4 regions of the Pseudoalteromonas sp. NS-SX12 genome follow, and region 4 is predicted to be linked to each of the others. Evidence: predicted binding sites of a transcription regulator. Region 4 holds the regulator's gene; each other region holds the start of a gene.
What was found. Region 4 encodes sigma-54, which starts transcription at its own class of promoters, with help from an activator protein. Its sites were predicted from a motif close to GTTGGCACGNNNNTNGNNT; they were not measured.
Positions count from the first base shown of each region.

Region 1: a site for sigma-54 is predicted at 2,602-2,620, ahead of AC2IOM_RS07665 (P-II family nitrogen regulator). Genes of this name have one in related genera too.
Region 2: a site for sigma-54 is predicted at 3,314-3,332, ahead of AC2IOM_RS00580 (LPP20 family lipoprotein). Genes of this name have one in related genera too.
Region 3: a site for sigma-54 is predicted at 3,155-3,173, ahead of flgJ (flagellar assembly peptidoglycan hydrolase FlgJ). Genes of this name have one in related genera too.

Region 1 covers NZ_CM170634.1:1,637,544-1,643,588, forward strand. The annotation lists gene AC2IOM_RS07655 (histidine kinase) at 34-1,137, opposite strand; gene AC2IOM_RS07660 (sensor histidine kinase) at 1,156-2,364, opposite strand; gene AC2IOM_RS07665 (P-II family nitrogen regulator) at 2,660-2,998, shown strand; gene AC2IOM_RS07670 (ammonium transporter) at 3,009-4,241, shown strand; gene AC2IOM_RS07675 (response regulator transcription factor) at 4,359-5,456, shown strand; gene thpR (RNA 2',3'-cyclic phosphodiesterase) at 5,453-5,995, opposite strand; gene AC2IOM_RS07685 (ArsR/SmtB family transcription factor) at 6,038-6,045, shown strand, end outside.
Region 2 covers NZ_CM170634.1:106,822-112,866, reverse strand. The annotation lists gene AC2IOM_RS00605 (FlgO family outer membrane protein) at 1-561, shown strand, start outside; gene AC2IOM_RS00600 (FlgO family outer membrane protein) at 533-1,180, shown strand; gene AC2IOM_RS00595 (FlgO family outer membrane protein) at 1,185-1,805, shown strand; tRNA gene AC2IOM_RS00590 (tRNA-Arg) at 1,840-1,916, shown strand; gene AC2IOM_RS00585 (flagellar assembly protein T N-terminal domain-containing protein) at 2,107-3,255, opposite strand; gene AC2IOM_RS00580 (LPP20 family lipoprotein) at 3,367-3,834, shown strand; gene flgN (flagellar protein FlgN) at 3,863-4,276, opposite strand; gene flgM (flagellar biosynthesis anti-sigma factor FlgM) at 4,280-4,600, opposite strand; gene flgA (flagellar basal body P-ring formation chaperone FlgA) at 4,732-5,448, opposite strand; gene AC2IOM_RS00560 (chemotaxis protein CheV) at 5,589-6,045, shown strand, end outside.
Region 3 covers NZ_CM170634.1:95,766-101,810, forward strand. The annotation lists gene flgL (flagellar hook-associated protein FlgL) at 1-101, opposite strand, end outside; gene AC2IOM_RS00505 (FlgK family flagellar hook-associated protein) at 107-2,116, opposite strand; gene flgJ (flagellar assembly peptidoglycan hydrolase FlgJ) at 2,116-3,105, opposite strand; gene AC2IOM_RS00515 (flagellar basal body P-ring protein FlgI) at 3,240-4,334, opposite strand; gene flgH (flagellar basal body L-ring protein FlgH) at 4,343-5,026, opposite strand; gene flgG (flagellar basal-body rod protein FlgG) at 5,039-5,827, opposite strand; gene AC2IOM_RS00530 (flagellar basal body rod protein FlgF) at 5,846-6,045, opposite strand, start outside.
Region 4 covers NZ_CM170634.1:1,175,972-1,182,016, forward strand. The annotation lists gene rapZ (RNase adapter RapZ) at 1-113, opposite strand, end outside; gene ptsN (PTS IIA-like nitrogen regulatory protein PtsN) at 129-584, opposite strand; gene hpf (ribosome hibernation promoting factor) at 586-873, opposite strand; gene AC2IOM_RS05605 (RNA polymerase factor sigma-54) at 896-2,392, opposite strand; gene lptB (LPS export ABC transporter ATP-binding protein) at 2,471-3,196, opposite strand; gene lptA (lipopolysaccharide transport periplasmic protein LptA) at 3,193-3,711, opposite strand; gene lptC (LPS export ABC transporter periplasmic protein LptC) at 3,713-4,264, opposite strand; gene kdsC (3-deoxy-manno-octulosonate-8-phosphatase KdsC) at 4,264-4,836, opposite strand; gene AC2IOM_RS05630 (KpsF/GutQ family sugar-phosphate isomerase) at 4,833-5,795, opposite strand; gene AC2IOM_RS05635 (calcium/sodium antiporter) at 5,805-6,045, opposite strand, start outside.

The DNA.
Region 1 (6,045 bases), 460 kb from region 4:
AAATGATAAACGGCAAAAAAGTGAGATGAATGGTTAGGCTGTTTTTTCTAGCTGTTGTTGCCAGTCAATTGGCAGTTCAATCACTACTTTTCTGCGCTTACCGCTTTTAACTAAAACGATGCTGGCATCGTTACTATACTGGTGCTCTAAACGGCTTTTTACATTATCGAAATGTTCAGTATCTAAAAAGAACTTACCGTGGCTTTGATGTGCAATTTCGATACGATATTTTTGGTGTTTTATAAAGCTTGCTATCGTTAGTTCGCCGTTGCGGTTACGCGCAGTGTTGAGTAAAAACGAACAGATAAAAATAAGCGACATACTTGGGATATTAGGTGATATCTCAGCATCATGAAGCTTTAAGCTGTAACTACTTGGCGCACGTTTTTGTTCTTCAAGTAACTCTAGGTAATTGGTTAAACTGGCCAGTTCATCATTGAGCTTTGCATCGGCTGTTTTACTCGACATCAAGTTGTAACGAAAAAGGTCCGATGCTTTGGTCACAAGATCTGCCGCTTTTTCTTCATCAATATCAATTTGATGCTTAATCGCTTCCATGGTATCGAATAAAAACTCAGGGTTAACACGGTTGGTTAAAATTTGTAGTTTTTGCTTTTTAAGCAATAATGCGAGCTGCTTATAATTTGAAATGCTAGCTGCGAGTACGTAACAGTAAGCCCACACTAAATTAAACACAATATTATAAATAACATAGGCTACAAGTGACTCGCCTAAGCCGTCCAAATGCATAATACTGTTTAAGTACTCTTCAAGAGAGTAAGGTACTAGTGCTAGTAATATAGGTAAACAATCTAAGCCAACAATCAACAATGAGGTGATGGTGGAACTAGCTAATAGCAGTAAAAACAGTTTCCACTTAGTTTTAGCATAGGTTTTATAGTGTTTATAAATGCCGCGCAGCACGATATGAAATGCCGCAAATATCATTATTAGCTGGTAAGTGCTGAGAGCTAATGCACCGTGCCAACCAAGTTGAAATATGGGGATTTCTTGGCCGTCAGGTTCTTGAAAAATCCCCCATACACCTAAGAGAGTTACTAAGGCTGATACAAATAAGATCGGCCCTTGGTATCGCCAATAATTAGGACTGGTATTTCGAATGTAACTGAAATTCATAACCGGATTTTGACCTTTTTAAATTGGCAATGTTAAACATGCGATGTATTTATCGTCTTTAAACTCAGCGTTTAACGAGGCGTTTTCGTTATACATTAGCTGTAAGCGTTTAATTAGGTTTTCTTGCCCTGTACCTGTGCTTTCGACTTTATAGGTGCCTGTGTAAATTGGGTTACTTACTGTCACCACAAGTTGGTTTTTTTGTTTAGCAATATCAACAATCAGCAGGCTTTGATCTTGCCTTGGCGCAATACCGTGCTTAATTGAGTTTTCAATTAATGTAAGAATGCCCATAGTCGGGACTTTAATATTTAAGCAGGTTTCATCTACATGCATTTCAATTAACAAGCGTTCTTCAAGGCGAATATGCTCAATATCAAGATAGAATTCACAAATGCGTAACTCTTCTTTTAATTTTACCGTGGGGTGCTTATTCGCTGTTAAGTTGTAGCGAAAAAGCTCATTTAGTTTATCGATTAACTCTTTAGCAAGCTGTTTATCTTCGAAAATCATACCGCGAATACTGTTTAAAGAATTAAACAAAAAATGCGGATTAAGCTGACTCATTAATAATGCGATCTGACTTTGCTTAAGTTGTGTTTTAACTTGGAAGCGACGTTTTAATGCTGACAACGGTAGATAGCAAAACAACCAAAAAAGAAATGCACCGAATTGAGACTTTAATTTTTGCGAAGAGGCACGATCAATCGCTTCTTGGTCTCCATTATGAATTTTCTCAAGTTCTTCTCGCGCTTTTATGTGTGCTTTGTCAAACCCTTCTTTAAAACCTTTTTTAAATTCAGATTTTGCTGTCGCATTAGTTGATGTTTCGTCTTGAGTGTCTGTGTTTTCTTCAACTTCGCTATCTGTTTTAACTTGATTAAGCGGGTCTTTATCGGGGTTTGCTCGATAATAGGCAATTTCGTTATCAATCGGCACAAACATGTCTCTGCTTATATCGCGAATGCTCTTGGCTATAAATGAGCCGACAGTAACAAAGACTAAGCCACAGATGAACACTTTCATAAATCCGGCTTCTTTGTTGCGTAAGAAATTAATAGGAGCGCGAATCAAAAAGTGAGTAACAAGAAAGAAGCTTAAAGTGCGTATGCCTGCATACGCGAATGTGTTTGCAAGGCCATGCATTTCCTTGTCGGTGTCTATATTTGACAGCCCGCCAAGTAATAATATGAGAGCAATTAAAGCTTGGATAACCCAATAAGCCATTTGCTTATATATCCTTTGTTATTGTTTTTTATTCCATTGAGTTAGTACGGCTCAGCATAACAGCTAACTCAGACATAGCATATTGTGTCAAAAACGGTCACCAAAGCAAGTTTTTGCTGTTTCATTTTTTGCACCAAAACGTTCACAAACCCACTATTGCTGCACCTTTGTGGTGCGTTAACTTTGTTGTAACACATTGTAAATTACATAACTTTATGAATTAGATAAAAAAATATTATTGGCATAAAGGTTGGATTTAGTAAGTACAAATAAAAAACAACAACAGGTACACGTTATGAAAATGATCAGCGCCATTATTAAGCCATTTAAGCTTGATGATGTTAGAGAAGCGATGTCAGATCTTGGCATTGAGGGCATGACAGTAGTCGATGTGAAAGGTTTTGGACGTCAACGCGGGCACACTGAGCTATATCGAGGCGCAGAGTACCAAGTTGATTTTATTCCAAAAATTAAAGTCGAAATTGCAACGCAAAGTGACAATGTTGACCGCGTGGTTGAGGCGATTACCAATGTGGCACAAACCGGCAAAATCGGTGACGGCAAAATTTTTGTCTATGACCTAGAGCAAATTGTTCGTATTCGTACGGGCGAGTTAGACGAAGCGGCAATTTAAGGGGAATGTCATGGAAAACACAGTAGTTGAATTAAAGTTTGCGCTCGATACATTTTACTTTTTAATGTCTGGCATCTTAGTAATGTGGATGGCTGCGGGTTTCGCAATGTTAGAAGCGGGCCTAGTACGCTCTAAAAACACCACTGAAATTTTAACTAAAAACGTCGCGCTTTACGCGATTGCATGTACGGTTTATCTGATTGTTGGTTACAACATTATGTATGTTGATAATGCCGAGGGTGGTTTTTTACCGTCATTGGGCATGCTGATTGGTACTGAAGCGGCAGATGCTGATCATGCATTGCAATCAGACTTTTTCTTCCAAGTTGTGTTTGTTGCAACGGCAATGTCGATTGTTTCAGGTGCAGTTGCTGAGCGCATGAAGTTATGGTCTTTCCTTGTTTTTTGTGTGGTGTTAACTGGTTTTATATACCCATTAGAAGGTTACTGGACTTGGGGCGGTGGCTTCTTATCAGAGATGGGATTTGTTGATTTTGCAGGTTCAGGTATCGTACATATGGCGGGAGCAGCGGCTGCGCTTGCCGGTGTATTATTACTGGGTGCACGTAAAGGGAAGTATGGTAAAAATGGTGAAATCTACCCAATTCCGGGGTCTAATTTGCCGCTTGCAACATTAGGTACATTTATTCTTTGGATGGGTTGGTTTGGTTTTAATGGTGGTTCGCAATTGCTGCTATCAGACAAAGAAAATGCCACAGCAGTGAGTCAAATCTTACTTAACACGAATGCGGCAGCGGCTGCTGGCGCAATTTCAGCACTATTACTTTGTAAAGTGTTATGGCGTAAAGCTGATTTAACTATGGTATTGAATGGTGCACTTGCGGGTCTTGTGGTAATTACTGCAGAACCTGCATCGCCAAGCCCGTTACTTGCGGTGCTAGGTGGCGCGCTTGGTGGCAGCTTAGTTGTGTTCAGCATTGTGGCATTAGACAAAGCTAAAATCGATGACCCAGTGGGTGCGATTTCAGTTCACGGTGTATGCGGCTTCTTAGGCCTTATGCTAGTGCCGTTATCAAATAGTGATGCGACATTTGTAAATCAGTTAATTGGCGCAGTAGTAATCTTTGCCTTCGTGTTTGTGAGCTCATTTATTGTTTGGGCGGTACTTAAGAAAACCATGGGTATTCGGGTTGGCGAAGAAGAAGAAATTAATGGTATGGACCAGCACGATTGTGGTGTAGATGCGTACCCTGAGTTTGTTACCGTACGAGGTAATATCTAACCAACTAGCTTGATTGAAGTTGTAAATATGTGAAAGCTCAATGCCTAATGGCGTTGGGCTTTTTTATTTGTAATATTATTCTATGCTTAGTACTGGTGCTATTAACGTGTTTAAACTATGAAAATAGACTTACTAATTGCGGAAGACGATATTTGTTTAAATGATCTTGTTGCCTCAAGTTTGACCGATGAATACTTAGTGTCGCAAGCGTATAATTTGGAGCAAGCGAAAGCCTTGTGCGATAAGTCTCAATTTAGTGTCATTGTTTTAGATTATCACTTTCCTGACGGCGATGGGGTTGAGCTTATTCATCATGTGAAAAAACAAGGCAATAACCCAATTATCGTGTTTTTAAGTGCCTCTGAAGAACTGGATACCAAAATGAATGCATTCAATGCAGGTGCCGCAGACTGGATTGATAAGCGTTCATTTATCCCCCCTTTATTATTAATCAAAATTAAAAAAGCACTGGCTAACCGGCAAGAATTTGATGCCCTAAAAGAGGCTGAGCAACAGGCAAACACAGCAGTATTTTCTGCGATGTCAGATTCCTTTATGTGGGGTAATACGGCAAGAGCGATTCAAGGTTGCCTTTCTTGCACTAACTACAACGAGTTTTTAGTTCATATTTTTTCGTACTTACAAAGTTTAGAGCTCACGGCATCGGTTGCGTATAGCGAAAATAGTCAGATAAGTTACTGGGATAGTCCTTATGCACGTGCATGTGGTATGGAAGAAGATCTTTTTAAATTAGTAATGCAAAAAGACGAACGTATTATTAATGCTGGGCGTCGATATTTTTTCAAAGACAGTTATATCTGTATTTTGATTAAAAATATGCCTGAAGACGAAGTACGAAAAGGGCAAATTTTAGACGTGGTAGCGGCCTATATTGAATGTGCAAATCATCAAGTTAATATGCTTAATCAAGAATACGTAAAACAACTGTATTTTAAAAAAATTGCGTTTGAATTAGATGATTTACAGCAAAAAATGGGACTTTTTACAGAACAAACTCAGCAAATTCAGAGCCACCAATCACTTAAGTTTTTTGAAATTTTTAGCCAACTTGAACTCACCAACGACGAAGAAAGTAAGTTAACTGAAGTAACTGATGACACGTTAATGAAGTTTGAAGAGCTCGCTTATAGTCATGTAAATATTATCAATAGCTTAAATAACGTGATTAAAGATTTTAAACGCCAATTATCTTAATCGGCTTTTAGCGGAAATGTTTCGATTGGTATATAGCGTAACTGGTTGTTAATGCGCGTCGAGTGAAAGAGTTTAAATTCACTATAGGTCACGTCAAACGGCGTGATTTTTCGTATTATTTGCGGAGGCTGTTTGCAGTTTCGTATTAGCGTAACGTGCGGGTGATAGGCAAACGGGTTAGTGTAAAGTTGCAGTTTTTCACCTTCATCGCGTAATGTATTGGCAAGCTGTGTTAATGAGTTGGGTTGGCTTGTTGGTTTTAAATAAAAAATTCCACTATTTTGCCAAAAGCTTGTCTCTTCAAAGCGCAAACTAAATGGTGAAACCGATAAACAGCGTGCAAATTCAATTAAAGCCTCTTGTGTTTTAATTGGCACATTCGGTAAAAACGCTAAGGTTAAGTGCAAATTACTTTTTAATATAGGCTTACGTTTGCTTTCAACTTTTGATACTAACCAATTGAATATTTTAGATTTATCTTCTTCGCTAAAATCTAAGCCAAAAAATAGCCGTTTATTTTCTTGATTTTTATCTGTCATCTTTTAATATTTGCTTATGCGTATATATGTTTAAGCGAATTTATGGTTGT
Region 2 (6,045 bases), 1.1 Mb from region 4:
TGGGCTTGTGCATTTTTGTTTTTGTCGGCGTGTTCAACGAGTGAAAATATAGTGGAACATGGCAATAAAATGCCGCTTGCCGACAATTTACAGTCAGAACAGTTATCGAGTATCAGTGAAGAGATTGCAAATTCGCTTAATCGTGTTGTCAAACCAATTAAAGGTAATGAACGCATTGCTGTAATGCACTTTAACAGTGCTTCTATAAAAAGTAGTGCAGATGAAATTGAAATGGGCAAGCTGCTTCGAGAAAGTTTAATGTCTAAGTTTTCTCAGCTTGGAATTAGGTTGATTGAACATCGCACTAAAGAATACTTGGCCTATGAAAATACTAAGCAACAGCATTTTGATTATCACCCTGAACAGGGGATAGAGGTAGATTATGTTGTTTTGGGCAGTATTTTAGGAACCGAAAAAGACTATGTAATCAACGCTCGGCTAGTAGAAACTAGCTCAAATATAGTGTTGTCCTCTCACTCTACTAGACTCGCAAAAAATGTAAATTGGTCGATGAAAAGAATACAATTGCGGGATGGCTATTTGTATCGCAATTCTTATTGAGGTAACGATGATGAAAAAGCGCTTAATTACTGCACTAGTGGCATCAATTTCAGGCTGTACTTTGCTCAGTGACAATAGTGGTACTTCTGCTGATGATAATCAGTATCAAAATACATCACTAAAAGGTTACACACTTTCCCAACCGATTGATAGTGGTGAGCTAACCGTTAATCATTATGCAAAACAAATGATGTTAAAAATGACAGAAAATTTGAAAATGATTAACTCAGAAACACCAGTAGCAGTATCCAGTTTTATCTATGTTGATGACTATGAGAATTCAGACTTGTTGGGTAACCAATTAACGGAAAGCTTTTTACATGAACTTCACTTATTTGGTGTGCCAGTTGTTGACTTTAAAGCAACGAGTTATATGCGTGTTGCAGAAAATGGTGACTTCGTTTTAAGTCGGGACTTTATGGAACTAGACCAAGGGCAAAATTTTGATTATGTACTGACCGGCACTATGACTAGTCAACATAATGGAGTGCTGGTTAATGCTCGTATTGTGGGTATAAAAAGTAAAGCTGTGGTTGGTACATCACAGGGGTTTATTCCACGTGATGTGATTAAAACGCTTAAGTCTTCAAAAAAATCAAATAGCTTAATGATAAGGTAGTTTTATGAACAAGGTTATCTTAACAATTGTTGGTTCGTCATTAATTACGCTAGGGTGTACGTCTACTCAAGACGAAAAACAAGTTAATCCGACAGATGAGTACATTATTGAACTTGCTAAACAGTATGACGGGTTGAGTAGTCATAAATCAATGTCGTCAGTTGCATCAGTTAATACACAAGAGTTCCGACCTTATGATCATAATCGTACCTTGGGAGATTTTGCAGAAGTTTTAGCGTTACAATTAAGAAGTAACTACTTTGGAAGCTTTCACAATATTAGTATTGTGCCAAGTGGTTTTGTGTTAATGAATCAATCACTGACAGAATCAAATCAATTAGGAAATCAATTAGCTGAATTATGCAGCACCCAGCTTCATCAATTTGGTTTAAATGTTGTGGAGCCAAATTTAAATCGTGTTCTATCACTATCCAATACAGCTTTAAAAAGAGCTCCTTTTGAATTTGAAAATGTATCGCATGTGTTAACTGGTACCCTAATAGTGCGAAAGCGAGGGGTTGAGGTGAATGCAAAAATCGTTAACTCGAGAACAAAGCTTTCAGAGTCTACGGCAAATATTTTTGTACCTTTTTATATTTTACATGACGCAGGGATATCACTTTAACCAAAAATACTACAGCAATATTCTCAATTATTTTGTTCTCGTAGCTCAGTTGGATAGAGCATTCGCCTCCTAAGCGAAGGGTCGCAGGTTCGACTCCTGCCGGGAACGCCATTAAAGTCTATAAAGTTTTAACCCGTCTTTTTTAATTGTTATTTGAACGTCATCAAGCATCTTTTAAATCGAGCTATCTTTTATTGTTTTGTAGCCGCGTGATTAACGTATTTCTTGAAGGTTACGTGTTTAACCCGAGTTATTTTGCAATAGAACAGGTAAATGCTAAGCTTCTCTTGGCTCTAGCCCCTTAGAAGCTTGCTAACGTAACCAAATCACCAATTTGTACATTTGCCAGGAGTTTGTCGCCTATCACTTGGGCAATGGCGGTGTTTTGATTTACCTGAGTGACTCTCAACTGGTAATCAGTATTAATAATAAGCTGCTTTTGATTAAACCCTTTGCGCAGTGCTACTTGCAGCTTTTGCCCTTTCACTAGATTATTCTCAGCGCCAAGGCTAATGATCACGGTATCGTGGTCGACGCTTAAAATACGTGCTTGCGCTGGAATACAGGCAAGATAGCTTGCTAAATCTTGGCCAAGCTTTAAGTTGATATCTGATATTGCTTGTCCATAAGGCATGGTCCAAAATTTTTCACTGTTCACATCGATACGGGCTGTTTTTTTGGTTTGCCAGGTGGCAAATGTATCGTAGTGTGTTTGTTTCAGCAGTTCGCCAGTTAAGCCATTGTATAGCGCCGTATTAATCGAGAAAAAACGTTCATAAGCTTTATTTTGCCAAAATGCTAACGATGAACTCTGTTGCTCACCAAGAGATAAGTCTTCTATTTGCGAAATCCAGACAAACTGACTGTTATTTTGGTCGGCAATTTGTTGAATAAGCGCGCTTGAGTTGGCATCAAAATGCGCAGTAAATAGGTTTTTGGTATTAAGCTTACGGTTAATATCGGCTTTTGTGTTGAATAAATGAGTAAACTGATACAAATGCTTTGCGAGCTTTTCGCTGTATGCTTTTGGTAATTCAAAAATTTGACCATAAGTTGCATGGCTCGGAGTTTTGAAACCTGTTCTTGTTAGAGCCACATTCTTTTTAATCGATGAATTTTGGCAAGTCTCGCTATTATCTAAAATATCGAGTCTAAGTGTAATTGAGAGCGTGTTGTCTGATTGAATTTCATCAATTACTTCAATCTGATCGATTGCTCCATGAGAGTAAACTTGGGTACTTGGTGTTTGCCAAATGCCATTTACCACTTGCTGTAGACTAGTAACTTGCGCACCTGAAAAAAGTAGAGCTTGCTGAATAGCGTTTTCGGTTGCCATCATTCGAGCTTGTTCAACATTACCATTGCGTATTTTGGCTTGGCCGGTTGATTCATACCAAATTGCATGAGACGAAAAGCTCACAATAAAAAGAAGTAATACTAGATGTCGCATAGCGCAGATCTCAATTTAAACCTTAGTCTGTATATTCAATTTCTGTACCAAACTATACAGTGGCGCGAAAATTGCTAATTCAAATGTAATATGCATTTGTATGGTGGCAACATGTTGAAATCAATTTTCAAAACATCAACTCTGGTAACGAGCTTATATTTATTAGGTGGCTGTAGCCAACTGTTTGATAAACATATTGAATATGAATACCAAACACCAGATAACTACCCAGTGCTGTATGCGGTAGGGTATGCACCGATCAGTTTGCAACCCGGTACAACAACAGAGCAAAAATCGATTATGGCAATGAAGGCATCAAAGCTTGAGGCTTATCGTGAGCTCGCGGAACAAGTCTACGGACAAAAAGTTGACGCGCAAACGAGCGTTAAAGGCCTAATCGCTAGTAATGATACTTTGAAAGTTCGTGTACAAGGTGTTGTACGTGGTGCGAAAGTGACCAAAAGCTACGCTGTGGGTGATACGTATGCAACAGAAGTTGAGCTAGATATGAAATTGGTACATGACTTATATATTGGTCAAACAAAACCAAGAAACGTAAAAAAAGTAACCTACTACTAGCAGGTTACTTTTTATTAGTAAATTCAGATTACGCTTTTAGCCCGCGAGCAATCGGGTTAGGTAGAGAGAAAGATTTGCCCGTTTTGTCGTATCCGGTATGACTTTTACCAAATAAGATATTCTTTAATTTTTGTGAAGCAATCTGGCTTTGATTTGCTGCAACTTGGTTCACGTCATTCTGCTTTTTGCAGTCAGCTAATACCTGATTAATTTGGTTGATTGTTGGCTGATATTCAGCTTTATCAATACCGTCTTGATCAATTAATTTGGCAATGTGTTGGTCACGTTGCTGAATTGACTGCAACGATGCAACTTTGCTTTCAACAACAGATATCAACGATTCATGATCGCGCGCAACTATCGCTTCTAATTCCTGCTTTAGGATGTCAGCCATAGTATTCAACTCATCAAGTTGTTGCGCTAATATCTGTTCTAGATTCATAAACTATCGACCGAAAAGTTTAAATTCAAGCTTATTGATATTTTCAGCAAGCTTCTCTGCATCAATTTTATACTCGCCGTTAGCGATCGCTTTTTTAAGCTCGTTTACTTTTTTCTCATCAATACCTGATGATTGCTCCGCTTTTTCATTTAGCTTTTTAAGCTGTTGAGCTTGCGGTGTAATGCTTACTGAATCGCTAGTTGCCTTTGCAGTAGCAGTATTCACTTGCACTTGTTTATTAGCAGTTTCAGACGCTTGCTGCTTAGAGCTTTCAAGCCTGACGTTTGCTTGGCTGTTTGAGCCTTGATTTATTTGATTAACCATGACAGTTCTCTCTACTAAGATTTCACATCTTATGTATCGGCATCTCGGGTACAACCTTTAATAAAAAATGCACTATTTTTATTAAATTTGTAACCTCTTATTTAACCTGAAATTTCTACTAGAGTACAGCGCTAAATTGTGACTTTTACCAGCTCAGTGTTTAAAACTCTTGCCTGAATTTTCTTTTTAGATTTTACATTTCGAATACTAATGTTGTCGCCTATGCGTCCATCTTCAAGCGCTTCACCTTGTGTTTTAATTGTCATGCCTTTAAAGCTTGCCAAAATAGTAATTTTATCGCCTTTACAAATAGTGCAAATATAATTGTAGTTGATAGTTTGTCCCGCACGAACATTTCGTTTACTGCGGCTACCTATTAGGTTAGTACTCGATTTAAATTGATTCGAACGCGTTAAGTGTTTTGCAACTTGCTTGCTGGTTAAATGTTGTGCGGTAATTCGTTGCCCTTTACTGATCCCTTTTGCAGCTGTAATCACTTCAACGAGCTCTAATTGCTTTACATGCACAAAAACTTGCCAATTATTTTGATCTAAACACTTAATTTTTATAGTAGATTGCCGATTAGTATTGATAGGATTTGCAGCACTTACTTGCAACTCGTGCTGACATGTTCGCGTTTTAATACGAGTGTCGAGCGGTAACGCCGTAATCGACAACTGCGAATTAGGGGGTTGGTTAGGGTTGGGTTGTTTGTTATCGGCAACATAATCTATTGCGATTTGCTGCAATTCTAACTTACTGTAAACCTTTGCTTTGAGTGAAGTCATAGCAAGCGCAGCAATTTGTATTAAAATAAAGAAATAAAGATTTTTTTTAAACAAACTCATAATGTTTCGACTATGCTTTATGGGTAAAACAAGGTATAACTAGCGAGTGTCAAAATTATGGCACATCAAGGTTATACGGTAGTACAATAACAAAGAAGCAAGAAGTATTCCTTTTCATTGCTTCAAGTTAGGAGATTGAAATGGCAGGCATTTTAGATTCGGTTAATCAGCGAACGCAACTCGTAGGTCAAAACAGGCTAGAGTTGTTGCTGTTTAAGTTAAAAGGCAGGCAGCGGTTCGGAATTAACGTATTTAAAGTACGTGAGGTTTTACAATGTCCTAACTTAACGGCAATGCCAAAATCTAATCATTATGTTAAAGGTGTGGCGCACATACGTGGGCAAACAATTTCGGTTATCGATCTTTCTTTAGCTATTGGTGGTCCTGGGATTCAAGATACAAAAGATTGTTTTATTATCATCACTGAATATAACCGTTCAGTGCAGGGCTTTTTAGTCGACTCGGTTGAGCGTATCGTTAATATCAACTGGGAATCAATTATGCCACCTCCGTCAGGTTCGGGCCGTTATTCGTATTTAACTGCAGTAACTGAAATCGAAAAGGAACTCGTTGAAATACTAGATGTAGAAAAGATAC
Region 3 (6,045 bases), 1.1 Mb from region 4:
GTTTGAGTCGAAACCTTTTCTTGTGCAATCGCAACCTTCTGCTGATTATCTAAAATTTTATCAAGGTTGTTTTGATACATAATGTTATTTGATAAACGCATTAGATTTACCTCGCTGCATTCAATATGGTGTCGAAAACCGTTCTGGCGGTAGATAAAATTTGTGCAGCTGCAGAATATGACTGCTGAAATCTCAACAAGTTTGCAGCTTCTTCATCCAAATTAACGCCAGAAATAGACTCGTACCAAGCATTTGATTGATTAGCTAAGGCTTCAAAGGCAACTTGATTCGTTTTAGCAGACGAAGTTCTGATACCAACATCAGTAATTAAGTTTCCGTAAGCCTCATTCAATGTCGTTAGATTGTCGCCACCAGCCGATGTTTCAATATTTGCTCTGACTAGCTCTTTATCTTGCAGTCCCGCCAACATTAAACCATTTCGATTGTCATCAAAACCGTTTGTATTAAATTCCAGCGTGAATGAATCACCAGTATTTGGCGCGCCTTCTAAACTAAAATCAAAACCATAGGTATTGTAAGGGGCCCCAGCTTGATTTAACACATTGTCATATGGTGGCGTTAGTACCACAGTTGTTGTAACAGCTGGAGTGCCATCCGTTATATCAAACTCATTTGGGTTGGCTGTTTTTGTAATAGTAATAGGGCCATTGGTTAAAGACGGAGGCGGACCTGCTGTAAAACCTGCAGCCGTTGTATCCGTGACTGTACCACCTGAAATACTGCCTGTACCTTGGTTATTAATATTACTATTTGTTCGGATCGGCGATGCTAACGCCAAATCTTCTGGTCTGTTCGTCGCTAATTGAATATTTGTTGACGCCTCTGAATTAAGTTTTAACTCAAACTTATCTCCCACAGCAGCACCAGCAGTAAGGTTTATTTCTAAACCATATAAAAAGCCACCAGCACTACCCGCATTAGCTACGCCGCCCGCTACTGTTGCTACAATTGGCGTACCAACGGGGTCGCCATATTTATCAAGTGCAGAAACTGTTATTTGGTTTGCCGCTGTGTATTCAATTAGAAAATCAGAAGCAGGGATTTCACTACCGTGTCCTGCTTCAACAGTACCGGTAACTTGTGCCGTACCTGTATTTGCTGCATATGCGTATGCACCTGCACTAGGAATCGTGAACAAATCACCGCCTAATTCACCATCCGCATCCAGTCCTAATCTATTTTGTTGGTTAAATGCATCAGCCATTGCCAAACTTAATTGGCCTAGTTTGTTTTGTGATGGAATTAAAATATCTTCGCGATATGCCAATAGCCCGCCTATTTTACCTTTCAACAAACTTGTATCTACTTCAAGCGGTATTGCCTTACCTGAATCCACATCTAATTTTAAATCTTTAAAATTGGGGTCTGGATCGCCGGAAAGTGAAAATAAATTAAACGCACCATCTTCCATTACAACAGCTTCACCTGTACCCATAAACACCAATTTTTCACCATTTGGACCATCTAGCGTTTCAATATCTATGTACTCAGCCAACTCTTTAATGGCCAAGTCACGTTGGTTAATAGTACTGTTTAGAGCACTGCCATCAGGGCCTGAAGAACCCGATGCAATAGCAAGATTAAGTTCGCTGATTTTACTGATCAGTCCATTTGCTTCATCGGTATAGATTTCAAGTTGATCATTCACAATGGTTTTTTGGTCAAACACTATGCCAGAAAGCCGACCCAATTGATCGATATACCCTTGTGCGTCATTAAAAAATAAATTGCGGCTCACCGATGATGAAGGCTGATTTAATGTTTCTTGTAGTGAGCTAAAAAGTGAATTAATACTAGTAGACAAACTATTAGATTCTTCAGCAAACAAACTGTCAACGCGGGCGGACTCATCAACAAACTGGTTAAAGAAAGCAAGGTTAGACACATCGCGATTTAATTGTTGTTGCGCAAAGTCATTCACTAAGCGGAAAGTTTGCCCAAGTCCAACTTGATTATCAAACAGTGTTCTATGTTCTGTGCGCTCTCGAACATAACCTTCTGTATTGACGTTGGTAATGTTTTTACTGGTAGTTTGCAGTAACTCTGAGCTTGCACGTACACCTGAGTTTGCAATATTAAGTAGATTAAAAGACATTAGTTAGTGCCTCCTAAACTTGTTATCGAACTTTTCATCATATCGTTTACATTTATTCCTGAAGCGACAGCGTTGAGTGCTTGCGTAAATTCAGTGCGCTTTAGCACATCTTTAATTTTGTCTGCATAATTAGGGTCAGTGGCATACCCTGCTTTTTGTAATTCATCGAGATACTGAGATGGGTCTGACGTTGTTTTAAGTGCTGATTGATAGCGTGGGTTTTGCTGTAAAAAGTTAACAAAATCATCAAAACTTTCAGCAATGCTGTTATACGCTCTAAAATTAGATTGTTTTTTAACAGCGACGCCTTGTTCAAATTCAAGCGAAGCTTTAGCAGCTTTATCACCTTGCCATGCGCGGTCAGCTTTAATATTGAAAAAATTATTTGAGCTTTGCCCATCACTTTTAGTAATCACATGTTTTCCCCAGCCTGTTTCAAGCGCAGATTGCGCCAACATAACAGCAGGACTTAACCCTATTTTTTCAGCTGCGCTTTTAGCGTGCTGCCAAAGCTCAGAAACAAACGACTGCTCATTATCAAATGCGGTTTCTTCACCTGTTGTATTTATCTGTTCTGGTGAATCTGTATTTGCGGTATTCAATGAAGGCTTTTGCATTGGCGCAATCTGGCTTGCTGAAAACAAACTTGCAGGGGTGTATTTTCCTGGCGTTGGTGAAAGTTGCTGGACAATAATATCGGCAAGCCCTAATGCACCACTTTGTGAAAGCTCCATAGAAAGCTGTTGATCATGCATATCACGATAAAATTTAACGCTGCTTTCATTAAACGGGCTATCTTCGTCTTCAAATGCTTCGTTGGCTTTACGCATACTTTTAAATAGCATTTGGGTAAAAATAGATTCAAACTGAGCTGCAACTTGCTTAAGCGCCTTTTTATCAGGATCGCCTTGCAGCGCTTCTTGACGTAAAGAATCTAAGTTACTCAAGTCAAAGAAACTTTGTTGATGATTTATGTTGTTACCATCCATAAGTCAGCTCTCATTCAATAAATTGGCTACGAAACACACTGATAAACCAATGCAAAAATCAAGCCAAAGAAATAAAATTAAAGCGCTAAACAAAAAAGCCCTGCAATGCAGGGCTTTGGTAACAATCTGTAAACTTAAATCACAATTAGTTGGCCACTTATTGCGCCCGCCTCTTTCAGCGCTTCAAGTATTGCCATTAAATCACCTGGCGCCGCGCCGACTTCGTTAATCGCTCGCACGAGATCATCTAAACTCGCACCTGGGTCAAACACAAAAGCACGGGTATCATCGCGTGCTACATCAATAATGCTTTGCTCGGTAACAACCGTTTGCCCACCAGCAAGTGCGTTGGGTTGATTAACGTTTTGCTGCTCTGCAATCGTGACAGTCAATCCACCATGAGTGATTGCAGCGGGTTCTAAAGTAACATTTTTACCAATCACGATAGTGCCTGTACGCGAATTAACGATAATTTTTGCGCTGTTATCAGCTGGTTCGAACTCAAGATTTTCTAAAGTAGCGAGGTAAGCTACGCGTTGCGCTGGGTCGCGTGGTGCTAACACTTTAACCGACGCTGCATCCATTGCTGTGGCAGTATTTGGGCCTACTAAATCGTTAATCGTGTCAGACAAGGCTTTTGCAGTAGAAAAATCAGGACGGTGCAGATTAAATGTAATGTGATCACCTTGGTTGAACGGCGATGCGACCGCACGTTCGACAATCGCGCCATTTGGAACACGCCCTACAGTTGGTGTATTTACTAATACCTTGCTGCCATCAGCACCCTCGGCGCCTAGTCCGCTAACCACCATGCTGCCTTGTGCAATTGCATACACATTGCCATCAACGCCCTTTAGAAAGGTTTGAATTAATGTACCACCGCGCAAGCTTAATGCGCTACCAATTGACGATACGGTAACATCGATTGTTTGACCCGGTTTCACAAACGGCGGTAAATCTGCATGTACAGCTACTGCTGCGACATTCTTAATCTTAGGCTTTAAGTTTGCTGGTAACGTGATACCAAAACTGCTGAGCATGGCTTTAAAACTTTGCTCGGTAAAGCTACTTTTTTCACCTGTGCCAGGCAAACCAACAACTAAACCATAACCAACAAGCTGGTTACTACGTACCCCTTCAACAACGGTCACATCTTTAATACGTTCTGCTGTTGTTGGGAAGCTAAAAAGGCTAAGAAGCGCGATAAAACCAATAGCAAAATTACGCATGCGACCTCCTAAAAAGGGTTTAATGGGCTTAAGAAGAACTGAGCTAACCACCCTGCTTCTTGTGCATCTGCCAGCGCCCCTTTACCAGAGTACTGAATACGTGCGTTTGCAATACGGGTAGACATCACCATATTGTCAGCACTAACATCCTTCGGACGAACGATGCCTTCTAAACGAATAAATTCTTCACCGGTATTAAGCGTAAGCCACTTTTCACCGCGAATAACTAAATTACCGTTTGGTAATACACGCATCACATTAACTGAAATATTACCGTTTAGACTATTTGACTGATCTGACTTCGCATCGCCTTTATATGAGCCCTCTGAACCAACACCGTATTGCAACGCATCACCATTGATCGTAACTGCATTACCGCCAAATCCAGTAACCGGTGATAGTGCAAAGTCCGTTTCTCGGTCAGTTTCCGTTTTTGCCGTTTTTGACGCCTGAGTTGATTCACTCAGCACTACGGTAATGATGTCACCTTGGCGCAGCGCTTTTTGGTCTGAATAAAGGTCATTTGAGTAATGTATATTATAAAGTGACCCTGTGTTTACCTGCGACACATCGGTATCTTCAGGATACAGCGGCGCATAATACGGATCATCACGTTCGACGAAGCGGTTTGCTGTTGTCACACAACCGCTTAAAAGTACGCTACCGATCAATGTTAATAGTAACTTACTCATGCTAACCACCTATTAAAGCTGCTGATTAATGTAACTCAACATTTCATCAACCGAAGAGATCACTTTTGAATTCATCTCATAAACGCGCTGCGTCTCAATAAGATTTACCAACTCTTCGGTTACATTCACATTTGATGTTTCAAGAGAGCCCTGCACAATCACACCTAATCCATCCACGCTCGGGTTACCTTGCACAGGTGCACCACTTACTGCGGTTTCTGTGTAGAGGTTTTGCCCCATAGGCTCAAGACCTGATGGATTAATAAAATCAGAAATAGTGAGCTGACCAATTACCGCGTTATCTGCTTGCCCTGCGATACGCACCGACACTTCGCCATCTTGCGATACAATAATCTGCTGTGCATCATCAGGGACGTTCATTTCTGGTTGTAACGGATAACCCGCGCCCGATGTTACGATGCGACCTTCTTCATCTGTGGTAAATTGGCCATTTCGCGTATAGGCAAGACTACCGTCCGGCATTGCAACTTCAAAAAAGCCCTGACCTTGAATCATCCAGTCCATCGAGTTATCAGTTGTTAGCATATTTCCTTGAGAGAAATTCTTTTGCGTAGCAACTACTTTAGAACCCGCCCCTAACATTAAACCCGATGGCAGCTGCGTATCTTGCGATGAGCGACCACCCGGTTGATTAATATTTTGATAAAGCAAATCTTCGAAAATCGCACGGCTTTTTTTGTACCCTACGGTGCTCGCGTTTGCTAAGTTATTTGATATTACAGACGTATCGGTTTGCTGCGCATCGATACCTGTTTTACTGATCCACAATGCAGGATGCATACTAACCTCCAAAAACCATTAATAAATTCGCATAAGAGAACTTTGGCTTTCGTCAATTTTCTCTGCGGTTTTCATCATTTTGACTTGCAACTCAAACTGACGTTGGTGTGAAATCATTCCCACCATCTCATCAACTGGGTTCACATTAGACATCTCTAATGCACCGCTAGTTACTGTCATATTTGGGTCGGCATCCAGTTCCGCCCCATCTTTATTTC
Region 4 (6,045 bases):
GGCAATAAATTAACAGGAATATTGTCAACAACATAGTACCCGAGATCTTCCAATACTCTGAGAGCGACTGTTTTTCCTGAACCAGAACGACCACTGACTAAAATAAGTTGCACTTAGATCTCCCTTAGTTAACTCGCCTCACTACTAATGATTTGATATAGCTGATGATTATTTTCAGCGTGACGTAGTTGACGGCAAAACTGCTTATCTTTTAGTTTATCAGCGATGGTGGCTAAAGTCTGCAAATGTTGCTGGCACTTTTGTTCTGGTATGAGCAGTACGATAAAAATATCAACGTCTTTATCGTCAATAGCATCAAACGGAATAGGTGACTGATTTACAATTAAAAAGCCAATGGTATTTTGTAGGCCATCAATGCGGCCATGAGGAATGGCGAGGCCTTTACCAATACCCGTGCTACCTAGTTTTTCGCGTTGCAGCAAGGCTTCAAGAAACTCTTGAGAAGTAATATCAGGGGCTTGCTGATGGGCAAGGTCGCTAATAAATTCAAACAGTCTTTTTTTGCTATTAAAAAGGACCGCGGTTTTAGCGCAGTCCTCAGCAATAATATCGGTTAATTTCATTTTAGTGGCGAGAAAGTTTCTCTTTGTGCTTAATTACTTGGCGGTCTAGTTTGTCGACCAGGCCATCGATTGCTGCATACATATCTTGATGCTCGGTAGAGGCAAACAATTCGCCACCGTTAACATGCATAGTAGCTTCTGCTTTTTGTGATAGTTTTTCAATATCTAGAATAACGTGCACGTTATTTATATGATCAAAATGCCTCTCTAGTTTTGCAAATTTGTTAGTGACATAGTCTCTTAAAGAATCAGTAATTTCTACGTGACGACCTGTTAAGTTTAATTGCATAAGCATTTTCCTTCTATTTGGTCTAGATCAGGCTCTTGCGCTGATTAGACGGTGGTATGGATAGCGACTCACGGTATTTTGCGATAGTGCGTCGCGCCACTTTAATTCCTTGTTCTGCTAGTAAGTCGGTAATCTTGCTATCACTTAATGGTTTAGCTGGATTTTCCGCCGCAACTAGCTTTTTGATCAGTGCTCGAATCGCGGTAGATGAACACTCACCCCCATTTTCCGTGCTAACGTGGCTTGAAAAAAAGTATTTAAGCTCATAAATGCCACGTGGTGTATGCATGTATTTTTGCGTTGTTACACGCGAGATAGTCGACTCATGCATCTCGACCATTTCGGCAACGTCGTTTAAAACCATAGGTTTCATTGCTTCGTCACCATATTCAAAGAATGCCTGTTGTTGTTCAACAATGCAATTGGCTACTTTTAATAAAGTATCGTTGCGACTTTCTAAGCTTTTAATAAACCATTTTGCTTCTTGCAAATGGTTGCGAATAAACTGGCTGTCAGTGCTTGATTTCATCGAGCGAGTAAGCGCAGCATATTGTTCATTCACGCGGATCTTTGGCATGCTATCGTTGTTTAAATCAACGCGCCAACGTCCTTTAATTTTCTTTACTGAAACATCGGGAACCACATATTCAGGCTCTTCTTTTATGATGCTTTCAGCTGGTTTTGGATTAAGGCTATGTATTAATGTTAAGACTTCTTTTAACTCAGGCTCCTTGAGTTTAGCCTTCTTCATTATTGTACGATAATCACGTAATCCCAAAAGTTCCATATGGTTTGAGATTACGCTCTTTGTTTCGTTTAGCCAAGGGGTATTTTTGTCGTACTGATTGAGCTGGATCAATAAACATTCTTGTAACGAACGTGCAGCAATACCAACAGGATCAAAGAGTTGAACGCGTTTAAGTACAGCTTCAACTTCGTCTAGTTCAATTTGTTCTTGGTCGTCAGATTGCTGTACCGCTTCTAAAATTTCTTCGCTACTTTGTGTTAAATAACCTGAATCGTCTACCGCTTCAACAATTGTGGTTGCGATCATCTCGTCGGTGTCGCTGAACGGCGTTAAGCGTAATTGCCACATCAAGTAATCTTGCAATGATTCGCTGGTAGAGCCTTGATATACAGTATCGTTGTCAGGAGCTGGGGCGTTACTGACAGAAACTGGTGCGGCGCTGATATAATCATCCCACGACACATCCATAGCTAAATCTTCAGAAATATTCTCGTTGCTAAGTGCGTCGCTTGATTCAATTTCACTTTGGCTTGGCGCTGCTTCAACATCATCGCCGTTTATTGATTCGTCTTTGTTTGACTCAGTGCTTTCGTTGTTTTGTTTATCGTCACTGTAGTCAATGTCTTCTTCAAGTAAAGGATTGGCATCAAGCGCTTCTTGAATTTCTTGCTGCAAATCTAACGTACTCAGTTGCAACAAGCGAATAGCCTGTTGCAATTGTGGAGTCATTGTTAGTTGCTGCCCAAGGCGAAGCTGTAAAGATTGCTTCATGTAGTTATTCTAATCCTTCTTTCGATTTCAAGCCGCTAGTTAACAATTCAATTCCAAATTTAAGGCCTATAACTATTACTATAGTCTGAATTGTTCACCTAGGTATACATCGCGTACTTTTTGGTTGTTTAAAACGTCTTCAGCCGTGCCAGATGCGATTAATTCGCCGTGAGAAACAATGTAGGCTTTTTCACATACATCTAAGGTTTCACGCACGTTGTGGTCTGTTATTAACACGCCAATGCCGCGATTTTTCAAATGCTCAATTATTTTCTTTATATCTATCACTGAAATAGGATCAACACCAGCAAAAGGTTCATCTAACAGGATAAATTTGGGGTTTGCGGCTAATGCGCGCGCAATTTCCACACGACGACGTTCACCGCCCGACAATGCCATACCCTGTGAATCTCGGATATGGCCAATGTTAAATTCTTCTAATAAATCATCGAGCGCTTCTTCGCGTTGCACACGATTAAGTTCTTTGCGTGTTTCTAGAATCGCCATGATGTTTTGATATACAGTAAGCTTTCTAAAAATCGACGATTCTTGCGGTAAATAGCCTATGCCTAAACGGGCGCGACTATGCATTGGTTGCAATGTAATGTCATTATCGTCAATACGAATAACGCCATTGTCGCTCGGCACTAAACCAACAATCATGTAAAACGTCGTGGTTTTACCGGCACCGTTAGGACCCAGCAAACCAACAATACTGCCAGCTTTCACTTCTAAACCAACATTTTTTACCACTTGGCGTGATTTGTAACTTTTAGCCAGCTTTTCGGCAATTAATGTGCTCATTGTCCGCCTTGTTCATTTTGCGTATTGATGATGGTTTTTACTTGGTTAGTTGAGTTTTCAGCTTTTTTAGACGTCACTGTTTCAGCTGCGCGATCATAGATGATGGTATCTGCTGACATCATGTCGCCATTTTGTTGAAATTTGGCGCCACCAGACATTGTAAATAATGATTTAGCCACATCGTAAGTGACTTTTTTAGCACTTGCGACAATGATTGACCCATCTTCTTGTTCAGCACTAAATTTTACCGGATCACCACTGGCAATAAGTAATTGCTGGTTATCTCCTAACTCAGCTCGTTTATGTGCTTCAAGGTAATCGGCGGTGATGGTCATATTGCCATGCTTAATTTGTACATTATGGCGAAAAATACCGACATTTTCTTTTAAGCGAGCAGCTTGCTCATCGGCGTCAATCTCAAGTGGGTGCTTAAGTTTGATCTGCTCAGCGGTAGCGTGTCCACTTGTGATACACAAAGTGAGGGCTAGTCCAGCGATTGACAGTAATTTCGTCATGTTATTGGTCATAATAAGTGGTCTTTGTATGGTTTATTAACTTAATAACTTGCTCTTCTAAATTAGCATTGAGGCCTTGTCCTTTAATTTCAAGTCCCGGACCTGTCATTTTTACTTCGGATTGAGAAGTCATTAGTTTGCTATTAATTAAATATTCTACGCTTGCCGCTTCAATTGTATTGAGCATGATATTTGGTGTTAGACTTTTGGCAATAACGTTTTGTTCCAAAATGAGCTTTTCGTTATTGTAGAGCGTGGCTTCATCGGCTGTGAGTTGCCACACACCTTGTTCTGAAAAAATAGTAAATTGCGGTTTTTCAAAGTGGGTAAAACCTAAATCTTGATACATCGACATTTTTCGCGCCATCACTTTATGGCTAACAGTACCAGATTCATTAAAGTTGGTTTGCTTTAAGTCGGTTGCAATGTAATCAGGAATACTGGCAACGTTTTCAACAATCGGCTTTGGTTCTTTAGGTGTAAAGAAGTAAGGCAACCAAAGCCAAACCATGGCAATGGTGAAAAGTATAGTAAGTGCAATACGCGCCGACATTAGCTGCTACTACCTGCGTGGCTAAGTGTTTTGTCTTGGCTCAGCATAATTAAATCGGTCAGTTCTCTTACTGCGCCAAAACCGCCTACCATGGTAGTTTTATAATCAGCGATGCGTTTTACCAGAGGGTGAGCATCATTGGTTGCTACGGCAAAGCCAACTAATTCCATTACGGGTAAATCCGGGCTATCGTCCCCAATATAAGCAATGTTTTCGTTATCAAGTGATAGCGCGTGTTTTAAGTTATTAAAAGCGACTATTTTATCTTCTTGGCCTTGATAGATATGCTGAACAGTAAGGCTTTTCATACGGTTTTCCACAATCTTTGAGTTGCGCCCAGTAATTACCGCAACCTGTATGCCACTATTGATAAGCGACTTAATACCAAAGCCATCTTTAGTATGAAATGCTTTTAGTTCTTCGCCATCATTACCAAGGTAAATGCGACCATCAGAAAATACGCCATCGATATCACAAATTAACAGTTTAATTTTGCTTGCTTTTGCAAATACGTCAGCACTGGTTTGTGCATATAATTCGTTAAAAAGCTGCTGTGATGTAGTTAAACTCATAAAACACCTGCCTTAAGTAAATCCTGCATATTAAGTGCGCCAATTGGCTGTTGTTGCTGGTCAACTACAAGCAAACCGTTTATTTTCTTTTGTTCCATTATGTTTAAGGCTTCAGCAGCAAGCATCGATTCATTTGCTGTTGTGCACTGTTTAGTCATCACTTCTGAAATAGCTGTAGCGTGAATATCAATGCGTTGTTCTAAAATCCGGCGCAGGTCACCATCGGTAAAAATACCTGAAAGTAATCCGTTATTGTCGACAACCGCTGTCATACCAAGCCCTTTGGCTGTCATTTCTAACAGAGCGTTTTTAACCGTTGTGTTTTCAGCTACCACAGGTAATGCTTCGCCTTGATGCATAATGTCTTTAAGCATTAACAATAGGCGCTTACCTAAACTGCCGCCAGGGTGTGATAAAGCAAAATCATCGGCGGTAAAACCTTTTTCTTCAAGCAATGCAACAGCAATCGCATCGCCCATCGCCAAGGTTGCTGTAGTACTTGCTGTAGGTGCTAGTCCTAAAGGGCAGGCTTCTTCTGAAATAGCGATACAAATATGCACATTAGATTGTTGTGCAAGAGTTGAGTGTTGTTTGCCACTCATGCCTACGATTTTTGCACCAATGCGCTTGATTACGGGGATCAGGTTAATCACTTCTGCGGTTTCACCTGAATTAGAGATCATCAATAGCACATCATCTTGTGTGATCATGCCTAAGTCGCCGTGACTTGCTTCGCCTGGGTGGACAAAAAAAGCGGGTGTGCCAGTGCTTGCTAGCGTTGCTGCTATTTTATTACCTATATGACCCGATTTTCCCATACCAATGACAATAACACGGCCTTTGCAGTCATACATCAACTGACACGCATTGCTAAAGTCATCGTTAATATATTGAGCGAGTTGCTCAATGGCATTTTTTTCGATTTCTAAAACGCGTTTACCGCGAGCAATAAAGTTCATGACTTTGCCTTAAGCGCTTACTGTTGAGAAAATAAGGTATTGATATCCTAAAAAGGCAGCTAACAACAAACCGCCTTCAACACGATTAATACGGCGTGAACCGCGAATACTCAAACTCATTGCAATAAGGGCTGCTGTTGCACCTAACATAATTAAGATATCGCGGCTCGATACTGCAGGATCAACGCTTGATGGATTAATAATGCCCGCAAGCGACAATACCGCTAACAGGTTAAAGATATTTGAGCCA